3 regions of the Lysinibacillus sp. KU-BSD001 genome follow, and region 2 is predicted to be linked to each of the others. Evidence: riboswitches for the same ligand, from Rfam matches in the RefSeq annotation. Region 2 holds a riboswitch; each other region holds the start of a gene.
What was found. Region 2 has a riboswitch for S-adenosylmethionine ahead of metA (homoserine O-acetyltransferase MetA). Riboswitches for the same ligand answer to the same signal wherever they lie in the genome.
Positions count from the first base shown of each region.

Region 1 (10,309 bases), on a different contig from region 2:
TGTGGCAATAAGTGCACCATATCAAAGCTTTGCTCGATACCATGATCTTGCTCACGTTGTTTTGTACGTGTACCTTGCACTTGATAAAGAAGGGCTGATAAATCTAGCTGACTCGCTTTCCAATGCTGCTTTGTACGTTCTGAAATCGTTAATAGATCTGTACGACCAACCATCTCTTCCACTGTACGGAAACCTAAAATTGACATATATTCACGCATTTCTTCTGCTACAAAGCGCATATAATTCACTACGTGGTCGGCACTGCCCATGAATTTGGCGCGAAGTTCTGGGTTTTGTGTCGCCACCCCTACTGGACAAGTATCTAAATGACACGCACGCATCATGACGCAGCCTAAAACGATTAACGGTGCTGTTGCAAAACCAAATTCTTCCGCTCCTAATAACGCCGCCATGACAACATCTTTCCCTGTCATTAACTTCCCATCTGTTTCTAAAATGACACGATCTCGAAGACCGTTTAACATGAGCGTTTGATGCGCTTCTGCCAGACCAAGCTCCCATGGTAGACCTGTATGCTTAATCGATGTTTTCGGAGAAGCTCCTGTACCACCATCATATCCAGAAATCACGATGACATCTGCTGCCCCTTTTGCTACACCAGCAGCAATCGTTCCGACCCCTGCCTTCGCAACTAGCTTCACCGAAATACGTGCAAAGCGGTTAGCATTTTTTAAGTCATGAATTAGCTCCGCCATATCCTCAATCGAGTAAATATCGTGATGCGGTGGTGGTGAAATTAAACCTACACCTGGTGTTGAACCTCGTACTTCTGCCACCCATGGATATACTTTGTTCCCTGGTAATTGCCCACCTTCACCTGGTTTAGCGCCCTGTGCCATCTTAATTTGCAGCTCATCTGCATTTACTAAGTAATGCGATTTTACACCGAAGCGACCTGATGCAATTTGTTTAATAGCAGAGCGTTTGCTATCCCCGTTTGCTTCTGGCGTGAAGCGTGTTGGATCTTCTCCACCCTCACCAGAGTTTGAACGAGCACCTAAACGATTCATCGCAATGGCAAGTGTCTCATGCGCTTCTTTTGATAAAGAACCAAATGACATCGCCCCTGATTTAAAGCGTTTGACAATCGATTCTACTGACTCTACTTCTTCTAAAGGTATTTTTTTCTCCGCTTTTTTGAGATCAAATAAGTTACGTAAGAAGCCAATACGTTCTTCATTTGCCATTTCTGCGAACATACGATATAAACCGTAATCATTTTTACGTGTGGCCCATTGTAATGTATGAATTGTTTTTGGATTAAACGCGTGATGCTCTCCGTCTGCTCGCCACTGGAAGTCAGAGCCTGATTCTAACTCTGCTCGCAATGATTTTACAGCACTTGCATGACGACGTTTTGCCTCTTCACCGATTGTGGCTAAGTCGATCCCATCAATTTGCGACGCTGTTCCTGTAAAATGTTCCTCGATGACTTCCTTCCCAATGCCAACCGCTTCAAATACTTGTGCACCGCGGTATGACTGTACTGTCGAAATGCCCATTTTCGACATGACTTTGACAACACCGTCTGCACCACCTTGACGAAATTTTTTCACTGCTGTTTGATAATCCAGTGTTAAATTCCCTTTTTCAATGGCCTCTGCGATTGTCGCATAAGCTAAATACGGATGAATGGCATCAACCCCAAAGCCAATCAATGCAGCGAAATGATGCACTTCACGTGCTTCCGCGCTATTAACAATAAGGCTTACTTTCGTTCGCAAACCTTCACGCACTAAAAATTGATGTAAGCTACTAGCCGCTAGTAGTACAGGGACTGTCGGTGTTGCTGGATCTTCAACATGATCACAAAGTATTAATAACGTTTTACCTGCTGTAATGGCTTGAACAGCTTCTTGTCGTATACGATTCAATTCATTTTCAATATTTTCTGTATATTGAAGTGAGATGGCCGCCGATCGGAAGCCCTTCTCTTCGTTGGCTACTAATTGTTTATACTCACTGTTTGTTAAGATTGGTGTATCTAAAATAATACGTCGCGCATTTTCTGCACTTGGGTGAAGTAAATTTCCTTCCTTGCCAAGTAAGGTCATTGTGGACGTCACAACATGCTCACGAATCGAGTCAATCGGTGGATTTGTTACTTGTGCAAATAATTGCTTAAAGTAATGAAATAATGATTGTGGCCGATCGGATAACACAGCGAGTGGTGTATCATTCCCCATCGAACCGAGCGGATCTTTTCCGTCTTTTGCTAACGGAACGATATATTTTTGCACATCTTCAAATGTGTAGCCATAGATTTTTTGACGCAGCGTTAAATCATTCAGCACGACTGGCTGCTCTTTTTCAGTTTTCAGCTTTAACATATTATCTTCAAGCCATTGTTGATAGGGCTCTTTTGCGACCATTTCTGCCTTTAGCTCATCATCTGAAATGATTTTGCCTTGCTCAAGGTCAATTAACAGCATACGACCTGGGCTTAAACGGTCTTTTAATACAACGTCTTCTTCTGGAACATCGACAACGCCCGTTTCAGAAGAGAAAATAACATGGTCGTCTTTTGTTACATATAGGCGCCCTGGACGTAAGCCATTTCGATCTAAAATGGCACCGATTTGTTTACCATCCGTGAAGCAAATGGCTGTCGGACCGTCCCATGGCTCCATTAAACTCGCATGATATTGATAGAATGCTTTACGGTCTTTCTCCAGACGTGGGTTTTCTGTCCATGGCTCTGGAATTAACATCATCGCTGCATGTGCAGGTGTACGACCTGCTAATACAAAAAACTCAAATGCATTATCCAACATCGATGAATCAGATCCTGTTGTATCAATAATCGGCAAGATTTTTTGTAAATCTTCACCGAATGCTTCCGATACAAACTGTTGCTCACGTGCACGCATCCAGTTAATATTACCGCGTAGTGTATTAATTTCACCGTTATGGATAATATAACGATTTGGGTGTGCACGTTTCCAAGAAGGGAATGTATTGGTAGAATAACGGGAGTGAACAAGCGCAAAAGCCGATACAAAGCTAGGATCTTGCAAATCTTGATAGAAGTCACTTACTTCCTCTGGCGCAAGTAAGCCCTTAAATACCATTGTCTCACTTGACAAACTTGGCATATATAACTCATAGCCCTGTGCCTCTGCCCAGTGCTCTAACTGTTTACGGATGACGTATAATTTACGTTCAAAGGCTAAACGTTCTCCTGCTTCGTTGCGTACAAATACTTGGCGTACAACCGGTGCAGAAGATTTGGCAATCGCACTTAAGTTTTGTTTGTTTGTCGGGGCCCAGCGCCAACCAATTAAACGTTGACCTTCTTGTGCGATCAGCTCATTCATTTTTTCTTCAATGGCCGTACGTTCTTGCTCTTTGTCTGTAAAAAATAATTGCCCTACAGCATATTCACCTTTTTCTGGTAAATGCATGTCTGGACAGTTCGATTTAAAAAAGGCATGAGGGATTTGTACCATAATCCCTGCTCCGTCACCTGTTTTTCCGTCTCCGCCACGTCCGGCACGGTGCTCTAAGCGACATAACATTTCTAAACCGTTTTTTACGATATCATGTGATGGCTTCCCTTTAAAATTTGCGTACATCCCAATACCGCACGCATCATGTTCAAATTGTGGCGAATACAGGCCCTGTGGTTGTGGATATTGATGAAAAGTCATAATAAATTCCCCCCAAATCTTTCACTAACGTATTTACATTTTAAAGTTTTCGAAATAATATAAACAATATATAGTTTGGATGGAATCAATCTAATATTTCGATAAATGAGGTGAAAGCGTTGGAATTAAGGCAATTACGCTACTTTGTAGAGGTAGCTGAACGAGAACATATTTCAGAAGCAGCAGACTATCTTCACGTAGCACAGTCAGCGATTAGCCGACAAATCGCAAATTTAGAAGATGAACTAGGAACACCGCTTTTCGAACGAATTGGGCGCAATGTTAAATTAACACCAATCGGTAAAATTTTTTTAGAACATGCAATTACCGCGTTGAAGGCAATTGACTTTGCTGCAAAGCAAGTGGAAGAATACTTAGATCCAGCAAAAGGAACAATCAAAATCGGTTTCCCGACAAGTTTAGCAAGTTATGTATTGCCAACAGTCATTTCTGCCTTTAAAAAGGAATATCCCGATGTATCTTTTCATTTGCGACAAGGTTCGTATAAATTTTTAATCGAGGCTGTCAAAAATCGAGAATTAAATTTAGCTTTTTTAGGTCCGCTTCCGCCAAAAGATGAAGCGATTACGCCAACCATTCTGTTTAGTGAGAATATCCATGCACTATTACCAGCAAATCACCCCCTTGCCAAAAACGAGCGTCTTAACTTAGTAGATTTACGTAACGAAAATTTTGTTTTATTCCCAGAAGGGTATATTTTGCATAAAGTAGCTGTGGAAGCATGTAAATCAGCCGGTTTTGTCCCAAAGATTACATCTGAAGGAGAAGATATGGACGCATTAAAAGGGTTAGTGGCAGCAGGTATCGGCGTGACGTTATTACCTGAAAGCTCCTTATCTGACTCGACACCACGCTTTACCGTAAAAGTCCCAATCGCATTACCTGTAATCCGTCGAACAGTTGGTGTCATTTCCCCAACGAACCGAGAACTCGCTCCATCTGAACAAGTATTTCTACAATTTGTTACAAACTTCTTCTCTCGTTTAACACAATTTCAATAATGACGTACGTAGGGTGATTTCCTAGGAAATATTAGCGAACTGCGCTTAGAAAAACGCAATTTACGACAAAAAATCCCGAGGTTTTGATATTAACCTCGGGATAAATCATTTTATTATTCAGATACAGGTACGACTGCGCCGCCCCACTCTTCAAGAATGAATTCTTGAATTGGTTCAGAACGTAGTACTTCTACTAAGCGAGCAATTGCTTCACTGTCTTTGTCTTCGCTACGAACTGCGATGACGTTTACATATGGAGACTCAGAACCTTCGATTGCGATTGAATCTTCAAGTGGATTGATCCCAGCATCGATTGCAAAGTTAGAGTTGATAACTACTGCATCTCCTTCACCTTCTTCATAGTATGTTACTAATAATTCAGGTGCAGAGCTTGCATCAATTACTAATTTTTTCGGATTGTCTACAATATCATCGATCGTTGCAGCTGTTTTGTCGATATCCTCTTTTAATGTGATTAATCCTTGTGCTTCTAATAATTGAAGAATACGACCTTGGTCAGATACTGAGTTTGAGATGATAATTGTAGCTCCATCTGGTAGCTCGTCTAATGATTTATATTTTTGAGAGTAGATACCGATTGGCTCAATATGAATCCCACCAGCATTTACGAAATCATAGCCCTTTTCTGCGATTTCAAGCTCTAAATAAGGGATATGTTGGAAATAGTTCGCATCAAGATCACCTGACTCTAAATCTTGGTTTGGCATAATATAGTCTTGATATGGCTTAATCTCTAAATCGATACCCTCTTCTTCTAAAATCGGCTCTGCTTCTTTTAAAATTAATTCATGTAAACCATTTGAAGCACCAACAACAATTTTTGTATCTTCTGCTGTTTCCCCAGCATCATTTGTTGCTGTATCATTTGTTGGTTTTTCGTCATCAGAACCGCAAGCTCCTAATGCAAGTGCTAATGATGGTACTGCTAATAATGATAAATACTTTTTCATGTGTTGAAACCCCTTTTCTTTATCTTATATGTCTTTTTATAAAAACGGCTGTTGCCGATACTACCTTATCGCTTGTCTGTACGTGCTGTAATCGCATCGCCAATCCATTGAATCACAAATACAATTACTAAAATAATAATCGTTGACATCAACACTACGTCATCACGACTACGCTGGAACCCTTCGATAAACGCCAAGTTCCCTAAACCGCCTGCTCCGATAATCCCTGCCATCGCTGTGTAACCAACAAGCGCAACAGCTGTTACGGTAATCCCTGAAATCAGTGCTGGTAAACTTTCTGGAATAAGCACTTTAACAATAATCGTGGATGTTTTAGCCCCCATTGAACGAGCTGCTTCAATAACGCCTTTGTCGATTTCACGTAACGCAATTAATACCATACGTGCGTAAAATGGTGCAGCCCCAATGATTAATGCAGGGAGCGCTGCGTTCGTGCCACGAATTGTGCCAACTAAAAACTTCGTAAATGGAATTAATAAAATAATCAAGACGATAAACGGAATCGAACGGAAAATATTCACCAATGACCCCGTTAAAAAATGAACGATTTTATTTGCCCACATTTGATTCGGACTCGTTAAAAATAATAAAACCCCAATGGCTAACCCTAAAATAAGCGTAATAACTGTTGAAATGGCTGTCATGTAAATCGTTTGGTATGTTGCCTCATACATCGTTTCCCATTTTACATTCGGAAATAATTGACTAAGCATGTTCAATCACCTCCGTCTGAATCTCATGCTGCGATAATATGTTTAGTGCTTGTTGCACTTGCTCTTCTGTGCCATCAATATGCACAACCAATGTCCCGTATGGACCACTTGTTGTATGTGAAATCGAACCATGTACAATATTCACATCGACGCCGTATTCTTTAATGACTTGCGAAATGACCGGCTGTTCGGTTGCTTGTCCTACAAATGTCACTTTCACAAGCTTCCCTGTAGGGTAGTTGGCTAAAATTTGCTCAATCGATTCTTTTGTTTCATTTGTACCGGACACTTGTGAAACGAATTTTTTTGTAATTGGGGCTTGTGGGTTTTGGAAGACGTTTAATACTTCGCCAGCCTCTACTACCTTTCCAGCTTCCATGACAGCGACACGATGACAAATTTTGCGGATAACATGCATTTCGTGTGTAATCAATACAATCGTTAAACCAAGTCGCTTATTAATATCTAATAACAGCTCTAAAATCGAATCCGTTGTTTCTGGGTCAAGTGCAGATGTCGCCTCATCACAAAGCAATACTTCCGGATTGTTGGCAAGCGCTCGTGCAATGCCGACACGTTGCTTTTGACCACCTGATAGTTGTGAAGGGTACGCTTTGTCACGCCCTGCAAGACCAACTAAATCGATTAACTCTGCCACACGCTTTGCGCGCTCATCCTTTGGTACACCTGCAATTTCTAATGGGAACGCAATATTTTCTTCCACTGTACGCGACCATAGAAGATTAAAATGTTGGAAAATCATGCTAATCTTTTGACGCGCTGCACGTAGCTTATTGCCTGAAATCGCCGAAATTTCTTCACCATTCACCACTACCGAACCTGTTGTTGGCTTTTCTAAACCATTCAACAGGCGAATCATCGTACTTTTACCAGCACCACTATAGCCAATAATGCCGTATATTTCGCCTTTCTCAATCGCTAAGTTTACATTGTCAACAGCTTTTAGTTCACCATTTTTGGTCTTGTAAACCTTTGTTATATTACTTAACTCAATCATAATAAACTCCTTCTACATGAAAAAACCTTCCTACTAATATAGACAAGCAGAAAGGTTTTCGCACAATTTATACGTTAACCGCTCTCTCATCTTTCAAAGCAAAACTTTGAGTGACTTGGCACCTTTTCACAATTGTGATGGTTGCCGGGCTTCATAGGGCACTTCCCTCCACCGCTCTTTATAAGAGTAACGTTATAAAATTTATTTTATGCATGTAAATGTACCATGACTATTAATTGTCCGTCAATTGTTTTTTAACATTTCATACAAATTTAGTACGGATTGAAATGCGTACACTTTTTGGACAATTTTACCGTTTTTAACGATTACTAAACACGGCACACTTTCAATTTCATAGTCATATGCTAGGTCTTCCATATAATTTAAATTTGCTTTACCAAGGGGTAATGTGGGCAGTAACTCTTCCACCACATTTAACATTTTAGATGCAACAGCACATGTACCGCACATCGGTGTATATAAATAAAAAGCGGCCATCTCTTTTTCGTTTATGATTTGCTGCCACTGTTCTTTTGTCCAGTCTTCCATCTGCTCATCCTATTTCACTTTGAATTTAGCCGCTTGTAAAATATCACGCACGACACTACTTGGTGCCTCGGCTACACCATTAAATGGCACAGGTAATTCAAGTTGCACAGCCTCGCTATATGTTCGGCGCATAATTTTTCTTAAATAATCCCCTGATTTATCGCGATCAAAAAAGGTAAATAGCTCAATATCTTCGTATGGTTCAAGTAAATCGATTAATGCTTCTTCGTCGATTGTGCCATTTGTACACAAAATCAATACTTGCTCAGCAAGAAGGGGTGTGATTTTTAATTTATCAGAGCGACCCTCTACGATTATACACTTTTCAATCATTCAATTCTCCCCCTACGTCGAAAAAAACGCCAAAATCCATACTAGATTCAGGCGCTTCTTTGTATTATTCAGAAATAAACTCTTCGTATGCTTCTGCAGTTAATAATTCTTCCACTTCTGCTTCATTTGAAAGTTCAACCACAATCATCCAAGCATTTTCGTATGGAGATTCATTAACGAATTCTGGGTTATCTGATAATTCGTCGTTTGCTTCTACTACTGTACCAGATACTGGTGAATATAATTCAGAAACTGTTTTTACTGACTCTACACTACCGAACGGTTCGTTAATTGTTACTGTATCGCCTACTTCTGGTAGCTCAACGAATACAATATCACCAAGTTCGTTTTGTGCAAAATCCGTAATACCAACGCGTACTTTATTGCCTTCGATTTTTACCCATTCGTGTTCTTTTGTGTAGCGTAAATCTTTAGGAATACTCATGAAAATCCCTCCAACAAAATGTATAAATCTCTTTCAGTTTGACATATTTCAGTAGTAAAAACAAGGTTGTAATCAGCCTATTTCCACGTTTCTGAGAAGTCAGACTCCTTGAAACCAAGCGTAACTTTTTCACCATCTGTCACAACTGGACGTTTAATTAACATCCCATCAGATGCAAGCAAAGCTAATTGCTCTTCTTCGGACATATTTGCTAATTTATCCTTTAAGCCTAGTTCTTTATACTTGTTCCCTGAAGTATTGAAAAACTTCTTTAGTGGAAGGCCACTTTTCTTATAGAGTTCTGTTAATTGTTGCTGTGTTGGCGTTTGTTCAACAATGTGTATAGATTCGTAAGCGACATTGTTTTCTTCTAGCCATTTTTGTGCCTTTTTACATGTCGTACATTTTGGATATTGAATAAATTTTAATGGCATGTATGTAGCTCCTTTTATTGTTATCTTCTCTTCTATTGTATAAGATTTCCTAGCCGAATGCTAAAAAAAGAACTAAACGACATGCCTCGCTCCAGTAAATGAAGCGTCCCCCGCTCTATTATCATATTCATATGTAGCAAAGAGCGACAAAACGAATTGTAAACTGTTCAAATCAATAAAAATCCGGATGTTTTTAGCATCCGGATTTTATACCTTACACTACGTACTTTTCAGCTTCAATCAGTTTTGCTGCTGCTTCGCGTTTTTTCGGAATTAAGTTGTAAGGGCTATTGCGTGTTAATTTACGAAGAGCTGACAACATCATACGACCATTGTCGCCTTCTACTGAAGCAAGTAATGTATCTTTTGCTTCTGCTTCAATAATGGCAAACGCTTCTTGACAGAAGATTTGTGTGTAAAGGATTTTTTGCGCTGCTTTTTCTACACCTTCGCGTTCAATTGCCTTTTGCGTACGTATAACTGCTGATTCCATCGCGTATAACTGGTTCGCAATGTTTGCAATGTTTACAAGTAGCTCTTGCTCTTGATCTAATTTTGCACCGAACGCCTGCGCTGCTGTACCTGCTGCAAGAATTGCGATTTTCTTCGCGTTCTTCACAAGATATTTTTCTTGTGCTAACGGCGCATCTTCAAGCTCTTCTGGCATCATCATGAGCAGTTCACTTTGTAGGTTTTGCGCTACTTGAAGAAGCGGTAACTCACCTTTTAACGCTTTCTTCATAAATGTACCCGGTACGATCATGCGGTTAATTTCATTTGTCCCCTCGAAAATACGATTTATACGTGAATCACGGTAAATACGTTCTACTTCATATTCAGCCATGAAACCATAACCGCCGTGTAATTGTACTGCTTCGTCCGCGATATAATCCAATGTTTCAGTGCCAAACACTTTGGCGATTGAACATTCGATTGCATACTCAGCGACAGCTGCTGCAATGGCTACACCATTTTTTTGCTCTTCTTCTGATAGTTGGTTAAGCGTATCTTCGAAGTACCCTACTGTACGATAATTTAATGACTCAGACGCATATAAATGTGCTGCCATTGTCGCTAATTTTTCTTTCGTTAAGTTGAAGCTAGAAATTGGCGTTTTGAATTGTTGGCGTTG
Region 1 is NZ_JBDQZI010000010.1:71,498-81,806, forward strand. It holds gene gltB (glutamate synthase large subunit) at 1-3,671, opposite strand, end outside; gene AAGS61_RS14505 (LysR family transcriptional regulator) at 3,791-4,693, shown strand; gene AAGS61_RS14510 (MetQ/NlpA family ABC transporter substrate-binding protein) at 4,807-5,664, opposite strand; gene AAGS61_RS14515 (methionine ABC transporter permease) at 5,730-6,398, opposite strand; gene AAGS61_RS14520 (methionine ABC transporter ATP-binding protein) at 6,391-7,416, opposite strand; SAM riboswitch class I at 7,500-7,603, opposite strand; gene AAGS61_RS14525 (thioredoxin family protein) at 7,660-7,965, opposite strand; gene AAGS61_RS14530 (hypothetical protein) at 7,975-8,298, opposite strand; gene gcvH (glycine cleavage system protein GcvH) at 8,363-8,743, opposite strand; gene AAGS61_RS14540 (arsenate reductase family protein) at 8,821-9,177, opposite strand; gene AAGS61_RS14545 (acyl-CoA dehydrogenase family protein) at 9,392-10,309, opposite strand, start outside.
Region 1: it holds a riboswitch for S-adenosylmethionine, as region 2 does, so the genes downstream of both, AAGS61_RS14520 (methionine ABC transporter ATP-binding protein) here and metA (homoserine O-acetyltransferase MetA) in region 2, are expected to answer to the same signal.

Region 2 (10,309 bases):
TTTATATGTATCATTGAATAAACAGTTAGATGAATTAGCCTATGAATACAAACTTGCTACGAATTTGTAGCAAGTTTTTTTATACTTATTTTTTCGCTTTCAAACAAAACCTATAGACGAAATGGACTATATTTATGTTATATTGGAAAGGATTGTTTAGAAAGGAGTACTTATGCAATTTAATACATTAAACAAAAAGTTAGTCGCTGTATTTTTATCTGTCACTCTCATTGCATTAGGAATGACCGTTACCATTTTATTTTTCACTTCTGCAAATAGTTTAAATGCCATGAGTGAAAGTCAGCAAATAGAAGTGGAACAGACAGTGAAAACACATTTCGAAGCGACAGCAAATAAACTTTTAACTCTTTCCGCGCTATACGCAGAAGATGAAGCGGTGTTAAATGCTTTTGCTTCAGGGGATCGCACACAAATTCAACAAACATTAATCCCTATGTATGAGCGTTTACAAACGGAACATGGCATAACGGTTTTTGAAGTGGGCGATCAAAACGGAATCGTGATGCTGCGCGGGCATAATCCAGAGAAATACGGTGACGATAAAAGTAATTTACCTGCGATTCAGTCTACATTAACGGGTCAATCGACTGCTGGCTTTGAATTTGGTAGTAGCGGATTATCTGTTCGAGCATTTATGCCACTTGTTCACGATGATCAAATCATCGGGACACTCCAAACAGGCTTGGATGATACTTTTGTAAAAGAACTGCAGGAATTACTACCGAATACTACGATTAATTTATATAACGAAGAACAGACAATTGTTGTATCTTCCGAAGAACAACATCTCGGTCAAACATTACAAAACAATACAATAGTCCCTTCTATTCAAAACGGTGAACTTGTACGTATGCACAATGACTCAATGATTGAAACGTATATGCCGATGTACGATCCAACAAATACGAACATTATTGGTATGATACATATTAGTCAAGACACTTCAGTGATTGCAGATACGAAAAAACAAATTTTTATCGTAGCAACCATTTTATTAATTGTCACAACGATTGTCGTTGTGGTTATTTCTATTTTATTTAGTCGCTCGATTTCCAATCCGGTGAAAGCCGTTTCTAAACAAATGACTATATTAGCAACAGGTGACTTACGAAATCACCTAACGCTCAAAAAGCAAGAGGATGAAGTGGGCGATTTAATCGAAAGCATACAACACTTCCAACATAGCTTAAAACAGACGCTTACCGAAGTAGCAACAACGGCGACAGAAGTATCTTCTTATAGCGACGAATTATCTTCCGCATCAAAAGAAGTAGCTACAGGGGCTACACAAATAGCCAACACGATGGAAGAACTCGCAGCGGGAACAGAAAACCAAATTCATGCAACAACGGAATTATCGACGATTATGAATGACTATGCTTGGAAACTACAAGATACAAGTAACCATGCAAATGAATTGCAGCAAGGGACTGCTGAAGTTGTCGCTTTAGCAGATGAAGGACGAACACTCATCACCCATTCGAACGAACAAATGCAGTCCATTTATCAAATTGTCGAAGATTCGATGGAGAAAATGAAAAAACTAGACGACCAAGCACAAGATATTTCTTCCTTTGTCTCTATCATTAAAGCTGTAGCTGATCAAACAAATTTGTTGGCGCTCAATGCATCGATCGAAGCGGCGCGTGCTGGTGAACACGGAAAAGGCTTTGCTGTCGTAGCAGAAGAAGTGCGGAAATTAGCAGAACAAGTAGCAAGTTCCGTAGATGAAATTACAACGATTGTCCAAACGATTCAACAAGATTCCAAAAACGTCAATACGTCCTTAGCTACTGGATTTAGCAAAGTACAAGAAGGATCCGCTCAATTACAAAAAACGACAGAAACATTTATATCTATTAACGAAGCGATGCAACAAGTAGCGAATCATGTAATGCGTATGATGCAAAATGTCCAGGGCATGGCGGAAGAAGGACAAGAAATCAATGCGTCTATTGAAGAAATCAATGCCATTACACAAGAGGCATCAGCTGGTGTTCAAGAAACAGCGGCAACAGCAGTCCAATCCAGTACATTAATTAAAGAAGTATCAAGAGGAACAGAGCAACTAGCTACTCTTGCTACAGAACTAGATGCATTAGTCAAACAATATAAACTATAGCCATTACCATTAAACATACAAATAAGATAGCATTATGAAAGCGCAATAATCCTAACAATATAAGGGTTATTGCGCTTCTATTTGTTACTAAAGTTCCTTCTCTAAATCTGTTAATAAATTCAAAACAATTTCGGAATATTTCTCTAATTCTTCAAAAGCTTTCTCTATTCCTATAGGATCATGCATTTCAAAACATTTCACTGCCAGTTGAGCACTTTGATGTACTTGCATATGCGGTTGTTCCAAGTCTTTAAATGCTTTTTTGCTTTTCACATGCTCAGGTAAATCTCCGTAATACCATTTCCCTAGCCTACATTCTTTATGAGAAATCGTTTCTTTTGAGTCGATCGTCCCTATGCCTAAAATTAAGTTATACACTCGCCATTTCCATAGCAAATGATCCGTTTTCGCCACTTTTAAAATATCTTTTGACGTTAGTTTCACATTAATATTTAAAAATTTCTTGCGGTACGTATCCATTTTATTACTAATTTCAAAAAATGTTTTTGCTGTTCGTTTTGATATTTCTTGTGATTCCACACTATTATCGTAAATACTCGCATTTCTCGAAGCGATGTCCACAATCGTAGCCGTTTGCTCTTCACTCATCGCTGCTATTTGGGAGGTTGATTCATTAATTCCTTTCATCATTTCAACGATACTGATTAATGCTTCACTTGCACTTTCCGCCCCTACAACACTCTTTTCAACTAATTTTTCCGTTTGGCCAATCCCTTCAATGACTTCTAAAGAGACATTTTGCAATGACTCCATATTAGCAATGATCTTCACAATTTGTTCCTTCGTATGCTCCGACAGCTTTCTCACCTCTGAAGCAACTACTGAAAAACCACGCCCATGCTCTCCTGCACGAGCCGCTTCAATCGATGCGTTTAGCGCTAATAAATTGGTTTGATCCGCGATTTCTTTAATGATTCTCACAATATCCTGTGTATAGTCAATTTCTTGATTCAGTTGTTCCACATTCTTTACAATTTTTCCATATACATGACCGACTCGCCTTATATCTTCCATCGTTTCATCTACAACTTTCCCGCTTTCTTCCGCTGAATGAACCGCCTCATCTGTTCCTTCTGCTACTTCAACTGCATAATTTGCTACCCCCTGTATAGAAGCACTCATTTCTTCAGTTGCGGCAGTTACACTATGGGTCTCATCTATCTTTTTCTGCATGTTTGAAAGCAGTTGTTTGATTGTATCTAAACTCATCATCTCATTTAACATGTCAGATACTTCGTTTAAAAAGTATTTAAACGTATTTTCCATATATACTTCAACGATTAATTGTTTGTCATAGGCTGCTAGCTTTTGTACAGCAACCACGCATTCTATCATACGCTGAGGATGACGGTGTAGTTTTTCCATTAAAATTGTAGTCATTATCTGCATCAATAAATCATGTGCAGCGACAAAATTTTCTGCTGTCAAATTGATTCGACTATTGTACTCCCCTATTTTTATTCGCGTCACGATATAATGCTGATCGACTTCCGCTTCTAAAAATTGATCGATATATTGTTCGATTTTCTCTCTCAGACGATCGACTGTGGCGTGTTGCGCAATCAGTTGATTAAATATATGTTCAGATTGTATTCTTCCGTAAAATTTATCGATTATTTCCTTTTTAAAAGGAGCTAATATATTCGCTGATTGTTTTACCCTATTAAGCGTTTCTTGGTCAACACCTAAGAACGATAAGCGCTCCTTCGCTCGCTCCCCCACTTTAGGTAAGTCTGTTTCTGAAGCATTTACATATTGATCCCATTTGTTAGATTTATTTATGAAGAAGACCATTTTTCCCCACCTTTACATAATATTATTTTTTTACTTGCATACATACATTCCATTTCGTATTTCTATTCGGTTAGTAGACTTGAAGTTGTTCTGGAATTAGGTATTTTTAACTATAAATAATTAGAAGTTCCAAGGGTCTTTTCGTATAGTAATAAGGAGTGCAAAAAAACCAACATAATCCCCTATAGTAGCGATATGAAGGTGTTTCACTACTAGCTTACATCCATTCAATCACCTACATAAAACGGTGTTCATCACTTCAACCATTTTACTCTATTATAGTTATATATAACTAAAAATCAACATTTATTCTTATTTTTATAAAAATTAAAGAGGATAAAGAATCAATGTATGAGGTTTTCATTTAGGAATATAGATTTTTAATGAGATAACATCTTTTCTATCAGCGTGATTTTTTTAGTGGAATGTTTGATAAAGGGGTTTGCTCGTTGATTGAAATGTATTTCCAATAGGGGTAAATGCGGATTGATAACGCTAAGAAATATAAACCATTTTATGCATATTAAAAGGCAAGCCATAATCGTGTATATATCGATGTATCCAGTATTTGCGCTTCCTACATAAAAAGCTGTATAAATAATGTTCATAGGAAAAGCCACGAAACCGTTGATTTCACAAGGATTCGTAGCTTTTTTGGTGTAGTTCCAAACTTTGATTTCGGAACGTTATCTTGTATGGATTTGTATAAACATATAAGTTTTTCTGAATTAATTAAATTGAATTTTGTTGCATTCAAAAGAGTAATTGTTTGTAAGTTCGTTGTTAATGTCTAAAGTAGGTACCCCATTATTTTGATAGCATTTGTTTGTCAAAGAATTGATTTCCTTGTTATTGATATAACTAGCAGAAGCTACCAATATAGAACTGGTAAATATAATTCCTGTAAATACTAATGTAAAGGAAAGAATCAGTTTACTATTTTTCAACATAGTCACCCCCGTTTATAAAAGTATAACTGAATTTGCAAATATAAAGTTACCAAAGCGTCGTTGGGAATATTTTTTTTACTTACCGTTGTAAATCCGCATAAATCTGACGGACTCCATTTACATCTTTGATATTCCATAGCTAAAAATACAAAGTAATAAACTGATAATACTTCATTGTGTAATCTGACTTATTTCATAATAAAAGGTTGCGTTTCCCGATTGTTGAACACAAGTTAAACAATACTATTTCCAAAGCGTCGTTCGGGGATATTTCTTTACTTCCCGTTATAAATCCACATAAATCTGACGCCCCACCAATATAGCGTGTTGAAGAATAAAGTCTTTATTTTGGGAATTAGCAGAAAAAAGCGGTTTCCCCCCTTCTTTCGCTATAATAATGTGTGGCATCTTAGAATCATTTGTACAACAGAGAAATAGAGGGATACGATGGAAAGACATATTTATTGGCGCAGTGCATTTTTTTTACTGGGGATACTTCTATTATCATTTGGCATAACATTAACGATTAAAGCGAAATCGCTGGGGGTTGGCTCTTGGGATGTACTCCATATCGGGCTGGCAGATACGTTCGGTTTAACGATTGGGACATGGTCGATTATCATTGGTTTAATCATTTTAACGATTGACTCCGTGTTTATGAAACGATTACCGAAAATCGGGACATTTTTAGATATGTTTTTAGCTGGTATTTTCATTGATATTTTCAATGCCATGTTACCGACGCTAAACGGGTTCTTCCCGCAATTAATTGCTTTTTGTATCGGTCTATTACTGCTTGGCTTCGGTTGTGGCATGTATATTGTAGCAAACTTAGGGATTGGCCCACGTGATGCATTAATGTTACTCCTCTCACATAAGCTTGGCTGGAGTGTCGGTCGAGCTCGTACGACGATGGAAATCATAGTAGCGATTACAGGCTTCTTACTTGGTGGTCCGATTGGAATCGGCACGATCATTATGTCTTTTGGACTCGGTCCGATTGTGCAATGGGCACTGAAAGTAAACGAAAAGTTATTTTACGCTGCAACTGGTACGGAAAGCTCTGTTTATAACTAATTAGTTAAACTAGGTGAAAATCTACATCCCCTGTTATAATGCAAACAGAGGAGTTGAAAAGATGATTACGATTACAACAACAACAGCTTATGAGCAGTTAGAGGACCAATTACTGGACGATGAAGATTTTTATGAGGAAGTAGTAGCGGAAGGAACCGCTGAAAGCTTTTTACTTACTTGCTCTGTTGGTATCGATGATGACGGCGAGTACATCACGTGGAATTTATTTTACGAGGATGGATTTAGTGAATCCGATACGATCCCCCTTCATAAATGTAAATTTGATCTGTTTGATAAGGACGCACTAACAGCAGAGATGAAAAATCAGTTCCGTAAATTGCTGATGAAAGCAGCAAACAATGGCGAAGCAGACGCTGCACCTGCCCAAGCTTTACTTACAAAACTAATATAAAAAGAAGGTAGCCTCAAAAGTGAGTGCTACCTTCTTTTATTGTTCACGGGAGAAAAAGTGGCGGAATTTATAAAATGCAAATGCAGACGCCACAACAAAAACGGCAAATGCAACTGGGAAAATAATTAAAAATGAAGTTGTCATATGTATCCCCCTTCTGTACTACTTGAGTATAGCATAGATTGTATCGTTTTTTTGAAATAGCCAGAACCTCTTTGAAAGAGAGAGACTGCTCGCCTCCCTCTTTAGCTCAAGCTCCTCCCAACTTTTCAGTCATGACCGCGGCTATACCTTGTCCTCGGACAGCTCCCCCCGTCATTCTCCCAGCGATCAATGTCTAAGGAATCATCCAAGCTGTCAGGCATTCTTCCTTGACGAAGAGACAAAACTGTGCTCACTACCGAAATATTCATCATCCTTTTTAAAAATTTTTCATGCTTATCTCTATATTATGAAATGAATATGTTTCAGTTCATTCGATAAGATATATTAATGCACTTGCATTAATAACCCGTAATTTTCTTTATACACCTTCTTTGATATGTTAAGGAAAAGAAAGGGGTATTGTTATGCGAATTTTTGATGCACATTTTCATATTATTGATTTTGACTTTCCGATTACCGAAAACCAAGGCTATTTGCCTCCTAGTTATGTTGTTGAAGATTATCAGGATGAAACAGCTCATTTCAATGTATTAGGTGGCGCTATTGTGTCGGGTTCATTCCAAGGATTTGACCAACAGTATTTATTAGCAGCGCTCCAAAAAATGGGGCCCACATTTTGCGGCGTCACACAATTACCTTTTTCAGTGACGGATCAAGAAATACTTCATTTACATGCAAACGGTGTAAAGGCATTACGCTTCAACATTAAAAGAGGCGGTTCAGAAGACTTATCGAAGTTGGATTACTTCGCTAGAAGGGTTTATGATTTAGTAGGGTGGCATAGTGAACTTTATATGGATGCAAAAGAGTTACCTGAAATTGCAACAACGATTGAAACATTACCGGCCATATCAATCGACCATTTAGGATTATCGGAAGAAGGACTGCCACATTTACTAAAGCTAGTGGATAAAGGGGTGTACGTCAAAGCTACTGGTTTTGGTCGCGTAGACTTAAATGTCACGAATGCCTTAAAATCGATTTATGAAGTGAATCCAGATGCGCTGATGTTCGGGACAGATTTACCCTCTACACGAGCAAAAAGACCTTTTGAGTATTCAGATATTGAACTAATCCAACAGCTATTCGATGAACAAGCTACCGATAAAATTTTATACTCCAATGCGGTTAAATGGTATTTTGATTAAAGTGCAGATTCCTTCTACTAAACGTAAAAAACCGCATGACGAGTAATTCCCAATCATGCGGTTTGTGTTAAATATGAAACTCAATATTTTCTTCAACGAAGTCCCATTTGTACGGTGTTTCTTGGTATACGTAGTAGTTAAGCCAATTGTAGAACAGTAAGTGTGAGTGTGCACGCCATGTGTTTTTAGGCTCTTTTAGTGGATCGTTCTCCGGGAAATAATTCACCGGCATCTCAACATTATCGTCCTTGGCGATGTCGCGTACATATTCATCGCGTAATGTCGTTGCATCGTACTCTAAGTGACCTGTAATCATAATGTGTTTATTATCTTTAGATTGGACAATAAATACACCCGCATCATCAGAATAGCTTAACAGTTTTAAATCACTATGATTACGCACTTCATCAATCGAAACAGATGTATGGCGGGAATGTGGTGCTACGTATTCGTCGCTAAACCCACGCACTAAGTCAACCGTTAAGTCTGTAATAACATGTGAATACACACCTGAGCATTTTTTCGGTAGCTCAAATTTCCCGATCCCAAAGTGATGATACAAGGCTGCTTGTGCTCCCCAACAAATGTACATAATCGATGTCACATTGACTTTCGCCCAGTTCATAATCGTTGCGATTTCCTGCCAATAAATAACTTCTTCAAATTCCATCCGTTCTACAGGTGCACCTGTAATGATCATGCCATCAAATCGACGATGTTTCACCTCATCAAATGTTTTATAAAAAAGCTGTAAATGCGATTTCGATACATTTTTTGATTCATATGTCGCTGTATTTAAAAATGTCACATTCACTTGAAGTGGTGTATTTCCTAGTAAACGTAGTAATTGCAATTCTGTTTTCTCTTTTTCTGGCATTAAATTGCAAACTAAAATGTTTAGTGGTCGAATTTGTTGCGTGCGGGCGCGGTCTTCCTCCATGATGAAGATTTTCTCTTCTCGTAGTAAATCTCCAGCTGGTAATTTTTTCGGTATGTTAATCGGCATACTCGTATCCCCCATTTCTATGAAATTAGAAAAAACATATCTACACTACAATAGGTATAGATGATGTCCTTTCTTAAAACTTTCCTATCGACGCAAAAAACCTCTCATTCCAGCAAATAAGAATGAGAGGGTATTAGACGCTCGCTCTTATCTTTCAAGGAAAGTCCTTGCTGGAAGTAGCACCTTTCTAGTATGACTAGAGGTTGCTGAAGCTTCATCGGGCCATGTCCCTCTGCTTCTCTTGATAAGATTATTAAATTAGATAAATTGTATCACGCGAATTAGAATATTTCAACAATTCAATCAAAAATTTCTCGTAGGCATGTAAACGAGTGTTTCCGCTCTTCATTATCAAAAATAGAGGCGCTAAACATGATTTCATCTACGCCTGTTTCTTCAATAAACAACTTTAACTGCTTGGCTACCGTTTCTTTACTACCAATATATGTGTATTGTCGTTGTTGCATCACTGCGTCACGTTCAAAAGGTGACCAAATCGCATCCATATTTTCCACTGGTGGCTTCAATAGCTGATGGTCGCGTCGAATAATAGATAAAAAGAATTGATAGAAAGTTGTCGCTAAGTAGTGTGCTTCTTCATCAGTATCCGCTACAATCGCATTGACACATGCTAGTACATACGGTTTTTCACAATATTCACTCGGTGTAAATTGCTCCCGATAAAGCTTGATGGCCCGTGTCAAGAAATCTGGTGCAAAATGAGAAGCAAATGCATATGGCAAGCCACGTCGAGCAGCGAGCTCCGCACTGAACAGACTAGACCCTAAAATCCACATCGGAATATTGTCACCAAAACCTGGGTAAGCGCAAATTGTATCTGTCTCTTTAGCGTCACTTAAATAATGCTGTAGTTCCAGTAAATTTTCTTCAAAATCCTCCCCAGCTATATTCCGACGAAGTGCTCGAGCGGTAAACGGATCCGTTCCAGGTGCGCGACCAAGACCTAAGTCGATACGTCCTGGATACATCGCATTTAATGTACCAAACTGTTCTGCTACGATAAGCGGTACATGGTTTGGTAGCATTACACCACCTGAGCCGACACGGATATGCTTTGTTGCTTCTGCAATATAGCCAATCCCTACCGCTGTAGCGGAGCTTGCGATAGCGCGGCTGTTATGATGCTCCGCTAGCCAATAACGGTTGTAACCTAACGCATCTACATGCTGTGCCAAATCACGCGCCCTTATAAAGGCTTCATGTGCCGTTTGTCCTTCTAGTACAGGTACTAAATCTAATACCGAAATAGGCAGCTTTAGTTTTTCCATGTCCTCACCCTTTTTCTCGCTCAATTTCTTTCCGTTTTTTCGTTACAAATAACATGAGCCAGCCGATGACACCCGCAAAAACAAGATAAAAAATAGATTTCGGTAAACTTTCATCCCAATAATTTACCGCTTGTAAAAGGCTGACAACAATTAAGCCAATCCCCACTATATTATGTATCAAAGAACCCGCTTTCAGTTCTACTCAGCTCCTTTCTAGTATTTCTATTGTTACGGATTTTAAATACGATAGCAACTAAAAAAGCCATCCCCACTTAAGAGAATGGCCTATTTCATCATTCTAAAA
Region 2 is NZ_JBDQZI010000005.1:147,833-158,141, reverse strand. It holds gene AAGS61_RS09845 (HesB/YadR/YfhF family protein) at 1-70, shown strand, start outside; gene AAGS61_RS09840 (methyl-accepting chemotaxis protein) at 173-2,143, shown strand; gene AAGS61_RS09835 (methyl-accepting chemotaxis protein) at 2,231-3,958, opposite strand; gene AAGS61_RS09830 (YczE/YyaS/YitT family protein) at 5,356-5,985, shown strand; gene AAGS61_RS09825 (hypothetical protein) at 6,047-6,397, shown strand; gene AAGS61_RS09820 (amidohydrolase family protein) at 6,967-7,710, shown strand; gene metA (homoserine O-acetyltransferase MetA) at 7,778-8,716, opposite strand; SAM riboswitch class I at 8,861-8,967, opposite strand; gene AAGS61_RS09810 (LLM class flavin-dependent oxidoreductase) at 9,016-10,005, opposite strand; gene AAGS61_RS09805 (hypothetical protein) at 10,010-10,186, opposite strand; gene AAGS61_RS09800 (3D domain-containing protein) at 10,299-10,309, opposite strand, start outside.

Region 3 (10,309 bases), on a different contig from region 2:
CCATTAGTTGGCATGACGATTGTAAAGGTACTTCCCTCACCAAGTACACTCTCTACCTGAATGGTCCCATCATGCAACGAGACAATTTGCTTCACAATGGCTAGGCCAAGACCTGTCCCATCTTTTTTCCGCGCTTCATCCACGCGATAAAAACGTTCAAATACTTGTTCACAAGCCTCTGCCGTCATGCCAATTCCTGTGTCTTTAAAGACAACCTCTAGCATCGCCCCGACAGGACGACATGAGATGAATATAGTGCCCCCTGCATCCGTATATTTAATCGCATTGGACAATAAATTATCCCAGACATTCACTAGTAGTTCCTCATCAACAATCGCTGTTGTTTCTTCGAGCTTATATGAGAGCTCCATTTCTTGTTCATGGAGACGCCATTGATACTTACGAAGCACGTCTCTTAACTGCTCATCTATTCGTACTTCTTTCGTTTTTAATGGATAGGTCACTTGGTCAAGCGATGTTAAGAGCAGCAGCTGCTTCGTTAAATTAGAAAGATGCTTCGATTCACGGTCAATGATCGCCGAATATTCGATTCGTTCCACATCCGATACCTTCTCATCTTGCAATAAATCGGCATAGCCTTGAATGTTCATAAGTGGGGATTGGAAGTCGTGTGACACATTACTAATGAACGCCTTCCTCGCCTCGTCATTATCGGCTAGCTGTCGTTGCATCGAATGAAAGCTTTCGGCCAATTGCCCAAGCTCATCCTTCCGCGTAATATCTAGTGCATAATCAAAATTCTCATTGGATACGGCCTTCGTTGCCTCTGTTAGTTGTGTGATGGGACGAATGAATTGGCGTGTCATCCAAACAACGCCCATTATACTCACAACCGCAATCGTCAATATGAAGCCAACGAGAACCATATGGAAATCCGAAAATAACGTTTTATTATCTTGCCGTAAAAAGAGACCGTATTTTTCACCATTCATTTCAAACGGAATTCCTACCGTATTATGCAATTGATTCGAAAAATGAGCCATCATTGAAAATCGACTTTTAAAATCTTGCATCCCCTGATAAATTTCCCCATCAAAAACCGTTGTTAATGCTTCTTGGGGCATTTCTTTGTCACTAAACGAGGCACCATAATATTGATACTGACCACTCTCACTAATGATCACAATCTGATACCCTAGTAATCCAACAGATGTTAAGTACTCATCTATCGAATGGCGGGATTCATGCATATACAATAAAATACGCGTCACTTCTTCGGCTGTTTCAACTTGCTGTGCATCAATTTTTTCTTTTGTAAACGTATAATACACCATATTCGCAAGGATAAAACCAATGCCGATACTGCATAGTAAAATCAACACCGTCGCGAAGATGAATTGATTGTACAAGGACTTCATACTACTACCTCTAGCTTGTAGCCAATGCCACGTACCGTTTGAATTTCAACGGATGCCCCATGTCGTTTAAGGCGCTCACGGATACGATTAATATGCGTATTTAACGTCAGCTCACTGCCTTCATAATTGGCACCCCATGTTTGCTCAATAAGTACAGCACGCTGCGTCACCTTTCCAACACGTGACGCTAGCATACTAAGCAAGTCAAATTCCTTCATCGGTAGCATAATCGTTTCCTGATTAATAATCACCTCAAAATTTTTCCGGTCAATTTTAATATTGCCCACCTCGATCATTGCTTCTAGTGAACGCTCAAAACGACGCATTACAACGGCCACGCGAAATAGCAGCTCTTTTGGTTCAAATGGTTTCACAATATAATCCTCAGATCCTGCACTAAACCCTTGTTCTTTGTCTTCTAGCTGCCCTTTCGCTGTCAATAGAATGACTGGAATTTCTAGCTCCTTTGTTAATATTTTCGTTAACTCAAAGCCACTCATGCCCGGCATCATCACATCAACAATCGCCAGATCCACCTCGATTTCTTCAAGTAATTTCAGTGCCTGTTGTGCATCACTTGCCCGCTCCACTTGATAGCCCTCTCGTGTTAAATGAATGGAAACTAGCTGTAAAATATCCGCATCATCATCAACGACTAAAACTCGCATACAATCCCTCCATCCGTTAAAGTATGAGAGGTTTACTTATCTTTTTCAAAAAATAAGATTAAAGATGGTAATAACATGCCCCGAACTAAAAATGTATCAATTAAAATGCCTACTGCCACCATAAAACCAAAAATAAATAAATCAGCAATCGGCATCGTTGTTAGTGCCGCAAACGTCGCCGCTAAAATCACACCGGCGGATGAAATCACGCCACCTGTATTACGAATCGCAACTTCAAGTGCATCCTTCACTTTCATCTGCTTCCGTTCTTCTAAGAAACGTGAGACTAAAATAATATTGTAATCAATACCAAGCGCAACTAAGAAAATAAATGCATACACAGGTACACGGGTACTAATCGCATCATAACCAAATAATACATCGACTAAGAAAATCCCTAATCCTAATGCAGATACATACGAAATTAAAATCGTTGCCATCATATAAATTGGCATCTTCCATGAGCGAGTTAAAGCAAATAATAAAGCTAAAATCAGTACCGTTTCAAGCAATACAATTTTAATAATATCGCGGTTATTTACCTCTCGTTCATCTACTAATTTCATCGTGATCCCGCTATAATACACGTCGGCTGCCACATCGATGTCATCCATCATCGCTTCCGTATGTGCACGAAGCTCCTGCATAAAGTCGATTGCTTCGATTGAATACGGATTTAATGCTAGCGCAACACTAAATTTTGCGGCTGTTTCATCTGCTGTTGTAGCAGATAGGCGCACGGAGCTAATTTCTTCATAGCTTGTCAGCCGCTCTGTAAATGCCACGATATCTGCTTCTGTTAATACTTGATCACTTTCTAGGATAATTGTAGTTGGCGCTAGCTCCCCTTTATCAAACTTTGATTCTACAATCTCATATCCTATACGAGAAGGTAATTCTTCCGGGAATTTTTTCACTGTATCGAACTCGTATTCTAAATTAAATACATTGAACGCCGTAATGAACATAAAGATCGCTACAATCCCACCTGAAAGCCCTGGCTTATTGACAACAAACTTAGCAACGGGGCCCCATAAACCATGTTTTACTTCTCGGTGCTCACCATATTTCGGTACTTTTGGCCAAAATGCTTTTCGACCAAATAACGTAAATAGCGCCGGTACTAATGTGACAGAAGCGAACATAATAATAAACATCGCCGTCCCAAAAATCGGAGCGAAGTTTTGGTAATCACGGAAATCCGCGAAAAATAATACAAGCATCGCAGCTAAAACCGTACCACCTGCAAATACAACCGGTTCCCCTGTTGCACGCATCGCATGCTTCATCGCTTCATACTTATCTTCATAATGATTTAGCTCTTCTCGGTAACGTGAGAATACAAATAATGAATAATCGATTACCGCCGCAAAAAGTAAAATGCTCATAATCGATGTCGTCGAGTTGTTAATTTCTAGCCCACCAGCACCCATCAGTGCAATGATTTGATTGACTACTTGGTACACAACAACTGTCGCAAATAGTGGAATAAATGCTAGTAGTGGTGATCGATAAATTACAATTAGTAGTACTAAAATAATAATGATTGTCGCAAATAGTAATTTGAAGTCTGCCGCTTCAAATAGTTTAATTGTATCACCAGCAATCCCAGCTGGACCTGTAATATAAAAATCTGTCTGTAACTCTTTTGCGACGTCATTTCCAATCGTAGAAGCATGATCATTAATTTCAGCATACTCTGCATTGCCAAGACCTGCCTGTAAATTCATTGGGACAATCATAGTTGATTTGTCTTCTGACGTAAAACCTGCTAATGCTTGCGGGGGTAATGTAGAAATATCAATGATCGTATCGACACCTTCAATATTTTCCGCAAGTATCGCATTCAAAATTTGCTTCACTTCATCTACATTCACTTCCCCGTTTTCATTATGAAAAACAAGTATCCCTGGTGTCCCTTGATCATTTGGGAATAATGCCTCTGATTTTTGCTCAGCAATAATCGCTTCCGCCTCGTCCGGCAGCGATTGAAAGTTTGATACTTTATAGTCCCCTAGCTTCGGGCCTGCACTTAGCCCTACCATTAATACTAACCAGACGATAATGGTCGTCCACATACCACGCTTTGTAGCAACCCAATCTGTAATGGGATGTAATAGCTTATTCACTTCATTTCCTCCTCTATGGAAAATACTACGTTTTACATCATAGCGGACGAATATAAATTCAATATAAACTAGCCGTGGTATAATTAAATTAAAAACGGAGGTCATCCAAATGTACAAAACAGTCGAGGAAACCGCCAAAGATATTGGGATGCCCGAGTATCAAATCTTACAATACATTTACAATGGCCGCATTAAAGCCGTACATGACGGTGAGCAGTTTTTAGTAAACAGCCGCCAATTTGACACGTACCACGAACAACTTGAACGGATCAAACAAGAAATTGAAATTTGGCGTAATACACCGATTCCAGAAGATATTGATGTGAAAGACGAAGATTAACTAAACCTATACGTAAAAAAGATCCTGCGTAGGCGGGATCTTTCTCGTTTTGAATACCAAAAAAAAGTACTACAGCTATGTTCAATCTGCAGTACTTGTACAATGTTATTCATTTAAAATAGAAGGATTATTTTTATTTTCTGGCTTGTCTTTATTTTCATTATCATTTTGTTTTTTCGCTTGATTATTTTGTCCAATGACACCTAAGTCATCGGCACTAATATCCAAACCATACCCGTATTCTTCACGATCTAATCCATTTTTCTTCTTTTTTTCTTTTGCCAAAAGGCTCACCTCCATTTATTAAAGTATCCCTTTTGGCTTTTTTTATGCTCATTCCTCACTTTTTACAAAATCACGCAAGTTAGCCTGTTTGACAACTTACACTTTTCACACAAAAAACGCCCTCCTATAACGGAAGGCGCTGTAAATTAAATCGATACAACAAATCCAGCACGTTTACCAATAATTTCGGCATAATCTTCCACCATAACGGAAGCTGTTGGATACATCCCTGCACCTGGGCCTGTTACCGTTAACGTCCCGATATAATTTGTCTCCATCGACACCGCATTGAATACATCATCAATTGGGAATAATGGATGTTCTGCATTTACGAGCATCGGTGCTACTTTTCCAATAATTTGACCCTCTGCATTTTTCTCAACCTCTGCCACGTGGCGATAACGTAAACCTTTTTCATTTGCGGCTTTAATATCATCCAGTGTTAATGTATCAATACCAATGACTTCTACCTCTGACCACGCTGGCTGTTCCCCAAATGCCAGATCGGATAGGATCATTAATTTTTTAAATGCGTCCTGACCTGATACGTCATTAAATGGATCTGCTTCTGCATAGCCTAGGCGCTGTGCTTCTGCTAATGCTTGATCGTAGCTCCAACCTTCTTGACGCATTTTTGTTAACATATAGTTCGTCGTCCCATTTAAAATGCCTTGAATACGGCTTACATCGTTCACTAGTAAAATATTTTTCATTGTTTTAATAATAGGTACGCCACCTGCAACCGTTGCCTCATAGCCTACGAATACACCGTTCTTTTTCGCTAGCTCTTGTAGTTCTATCCCACGCTTGGCAAACATCACTTTATTTGCCGTAATGACATGGCATTTATGTTCAATCGCACGTTGTAAATAAGAGAATGCAGGTTCTTCATTCACGATTGCCTCGAATACAACTTGCATCCCTTTTTCTGCGAATACATCATCAATATTATCTGTTAATAAATGCTGCGTTCCTGGTACACGTTCTCTTGACGTATCACGCACTACAATTTTCGCTACTTCTAGTTCTACGCCTAGCTTTTCACGTAGTTCTTCACGCTTTTCATTTAAAATATGGTAAATCCCCTGACCTACTGTGCCAAAACCTAAGATGGCCGCCTTGATTACTGCCATAAATGTCTCCTCCAAAATCCGTAAGAAATCTATATAAACAAATTATTCTAAAAATTTAACATAGGAAAATTTTATCGTATATCCTATATGAAAACAAGAAAAATCTTCTCTAGATGAACAATTGTTTTTTTAAAATGTACACAAACACCTGACATTGTCGTAAACCTTTCAAAATTCCGACACAATTAAAGTTTCTTCTATAAATAAATAGAAAAAGCATCCTAGATTCTGGATGCTTTCTTTAAAGCTTTGAAAAGTAAGGGGACTTTTCAAAAGCATATATTTTATACACTACACGGCAACATCTGCATAAGAATGGCGATAACGATCTAGTACTTTCTTTACGATAATCTCTTCTTTTTTCGTAAATGGCGGTACTCCGTATGTACGATGGACAAGCTGGAATTCACCAAACTTTAAAAACCATTCCTTTGCTGGCAAACTAATATGATTTGTTCCGTACTCCTGATATGCATCGTATACTTCCTTTACAATATAGCCCGTTGTTTCAAGGTCGTGTGTAGCTTCTGAAAATGCGCTATGTCCGAACGCTTTTTTCCACATCGCATCGACACGCTCTAATAAATATTGGATTGAAATTTGATTTACGAAAGCATGTACTTCATTTAATTCGTATACAACATATGCTGCGACGTTTTGCGCACTGTAAACATTGCCCATTTTCAACACTCCTTTTCCTACAATTTTAGTTGGTTTTATCTTTAACCTTATATTAATACACCGAAACTCAATTGTCAATAATGTTTATAAAATTACTAGGTTTTAAATTTTGAAGTAAAGGTGGCTTCCTCGTGAAATGATACGAGTGTCACCACCTCCCTTTGCCGCATGAGGCTATTTATTTAGAACTAATGGTTATATTTTAAACTTGTGCACCTGCTTGAGCTTGTGATTTGGCTAAAGCTTGGTCTAAGTCAGCAATGATATCTTCTACATTTTCTAAGCCGATTGAAAGACGAATGAGTCCCTCTGATACACCCGCTACTTGTAATTGCTCTGCTGATAATTGTTGATGTGTAGTAGACGCTGGGTGAATCACTAATGAACGTGCATCTCCAACGTTTGCTACGTGCGATAGTAGTTCTACACTATCGATGAATTCGCGACCTGCATCACGACCGCCTTTTAATTCAAATGTAAGCATCGAGCCGTAACCATGCTTTAAATATTTCTTCGCCGCATCATGTGATGGGAAGTCTTCAAAGCCTGGGTAATTTACTTTTTCCACGAATGGGTGGTTCTTTAAGTACTCCCCTACTTTTGTTGCATTTTCATTGTGACGAGCCACACGCAAATGAAGCGTTTCTAGCCCTTGAATGAAGTTAAAGGCAGCGTCTGCTGATAATGTCGGCCCGAAATCACGTAATAATTGCACACGTAATTTTGTTGCGAATGCTGCATTTGGTACATCAATACCATAGCGTAAGCCGTGGTAGCTTGTGTCTGGTTCTGTAAATCCTGGGAAGCGACCTTGCGTCCAGTCAAATTTCCCTGCATCGACGACTACGCCACCAATTGTCGTACCGTGACCACCAATCCATTTTGTAGCGGAATGGACCACAACATCGGCACCAAAGTCAATCGGATTTGAGCCATATGGCGATGGGAATGTATTGTCAATGATTAATGGTAAGCCATGCTCATGTGCAATATTTGCTACTGCTTCGATATCTAAAATATTTAAAGACGGATTCCCTACTGTTTCTGCATATAATGCTTTTGTGTTTTCATTAATAGCTTTACGGAAGTTTTCTGGATCACTTTCGTCTACGAATGTCGTTGTAATGCCGTAGCGAGGCAGTGTGTTCGCGAATAAATTGTATGTGCCGCCGTAAAGCGAACCTGCTGCTACAATGTTATCTCCTGTACCTGCAATATTTAAAATTGAGAATGCAATCGCAGCGGAACCAGATGAAAGCCCTACTGCAGCTGTCCCTTTTTCAATTAAAGCAATACGTTCTTCAAATACGCCAACTGTTGGGTTCATAATACGTGAATAAATGTTTCCTGCCTCTTCTAAAGCGAAAAGACGTTGCGCATGAGCAGTGTCTTTAAAGGCATATGCCGTTGTGCGGTAAATAGGTACAGCGATTGCGCCTGTGACAGGGTCTGGCTTTTGACCGCCGTGTAATAATAACGTTTCTGGTTTTTGTGACATGAGTAAATTCCTCCTAAAATATAATCGATGGATAATCGGTTGAGGAGGATTTCGAAAACGTAACCCCTCTTAATTTGGAAGTTGCTTTTTATACAAATGAGTACAAAAAGCCCTCTTCTCAAAATAAGAAGAGGGCTGCGAATGAGCAAGTTTTCCTCCCCTTATCTTTCAGATCCCGATTCGAATCTGTAGGAATTAGCACCTTAGTAAGTTGTTACTGGTTGCTGGGCATCACAGGGCCTAGTCCCTCCGCCTCTCTCGATAAGAGTATATGATTCATGTTCCATCTGTTGTTTCACAGTATAAAACAATTAAATCCGATTCGTCAACTATTAATTTAAAATTTTCTGAAATTATTGTTTTATACTCTCCTACAAAACTATTAATTAACTAATTTTTAACAGTATATTCATATAGAAACGTTATAATCAACATAACAATTAGGAATGTATAGGCATTGTAAAGTCAGCATTAAAATGATGCCTAAAGAAGTTAAATACATTTCTAATATAATACTTAACAGCCTGATGTCAGTTGTTAAGTATTATAAACATCTATTAAAAGGAGTGTGGCATGATGGGAAAATTACCAGCTTCAAAATCAACACCTTCTGTACAAACCGTGGTCATAGAACCGAAAGAAACAAACAAACGGAATTTAAAACCGCTCTGGATTGGACTTGCATTTGCAGCACTAATTATGATTACGTTGTTACCGAACAACGGGGAGTTACCTATAGCAGGGCAACGTGGACTTGCCATTTTAGCATTGGCTGTTATTTTATGGGTAACAGAAGCCGTTTCTTATCCCGTCAGCTCTGCGATGATTATTGGATTAATCGCCCTTTTACTTGGCTTTGCGCCATCCATCGCAGACCCAACTGTAGTATTAGGCACAAAAGATGCTTTAAAGCTTGCCCTTGGTGGCTTTAGTAGCTCCGCTGTCGCGCTTGTGGCAGCCGCCCTATTTTTAGCTGCTGCTATGCAGGCAACAAACTTACATAAACGGTTGGCGTTATGGGTTTTATCTCTTCTTGGAACAAAAACAAAAGCCATTGTTTTTGGGGCGATTTTAGTATCCATCATTTTAGCCTTCTTCGTACCAAGTGCCACTGCTCGTGCAGGGGCTGTTGTCCCGATTTTACTCGGCATGGTGGCAGCATTCGGTCTAGAGAAAAATTCACGCCTTGGTGCATTACTTGTCATTACGGCCGTACAAGCCGTTTCGATTTGGAATATCGGGATTAAAACCGGAGCTGCTCAAAATATGGTGGCCATTGGATTTATCCAAGAACAATTTGGCATCGATATTTCATGGGGCGCTTGGTTCTTGTATGCTGCCCCCTTCTCCATCCTTATGTCCATTGCACTGTTTTTCATTATGAATATGTTAATTAAGCCAGAAACGGACCAGATTGATGGCGGGAAAGAAGTCATTAAAAAACAATTAGCAGACCTTGGACCGTTAAAAGGAGAAGAAATTCGTTTAATCATGATCTCCATAGCACTATTATTTTTATGGGCAACGGAAGGGATCGTCCATCCGTTTGATACAACGACTGTCACAATTGTCGCCATCGCTCTATTATTAGCACCGAAAATAGGGGTATACACTTGGGAGCAAGTTGAAAAACTTATTCCGTGGGGAACAATTATTGTATTCGCTGTAGGGATTGCACTTGGTACTGTATTATTAACTACACAAGGGGCTCAATGGTTATCGGATGCAGTCTTTGGTTCACTTGGCCTTAATTCGATGCCGATTTTAGCCACAATTGCGCTAGTAACCGCCTTTAATATTCTCATTCATCTTGGTTTTGCGAGTGCCACAAGCTTAGCATCCGCACTCATTCCAGTATTTATTGCGTTAGCAACAACCATTACATTAGATATAGACCAAGTTGGGTTCGTATTAATACAACAATTCGTCATTAGCTTCGGCTTCTTACTACCAATTAGTGCACCACAAAATATGTTAGCTTATGGGACTGGTGCATTTACAACGAAAGATTTCTTAAAATCTGGTATTCCTTTAACAATCTTCGGCTATTTACTTGTCCTACTATTTAGTGCGACTTATTGGAAATGGATTGGCTTACTATCATAAAATATTATAAGATGGGCTTAATGGGTTTCCTTTAAGCCCGATTTTTTACATAAGGGGGAGTTTCCGATGAATTCAACACAAGCACTTTTA
Region 3 is NZ_JBDQZI010000024.1:19,570-29,878, reverse strand. It holds gene AAGS61_RS20220 (sensor histidine kinase) at 1-1,379, opposite strand, end outside; gene AAGS61_RS20215 (response regulator transcription factor) at 1,376-2,047, opposite strand; gene AAGS61_RS20210 (MMPL family transporter) at 2,080-4,176, opposite strand; gene AAGS61_RS20205 (DNA-binding protein) at 4,286-4,516, shown strand; gene AAGS61_RS20200 (hypothetical protein) at 4,622-4,810, opposite strand; gene AAGS61_RS20195 (homoserine dehydrogenase) at 4,948-5,934, opposite strand; gene AAGS61_RS20190 (hypothetical protein) at 6,226-6,615, opposite strand; gene AAGS61_RS20185 (O-acetylhomoserine aminocarboxypropyltransferase/cysteine synthase family protein) at 6,818-8,113, opposite strand; SAM riboswitch class I at 8,272-8,381, opposite strand; gene AAGS61_RS20180 (SLC13 family permease) at 8,690-10,219, shown strand; gene nfsA (oxygen-insensitive NADPH nitroreductase) at 10,286-10,309, shown strand, end outside.
Region 3: it holds a riboswitch for S-adenosylmethionine, as region 2 does, so the genes downstream of both, AAGS61_RS20185 (O-acetylhomoserine aminocarboxypropyltransferase/cysteine synthase family protein) here and metA (homoserine O-acetyltransferase MetA) in region 2, are expected to answer to the same signal.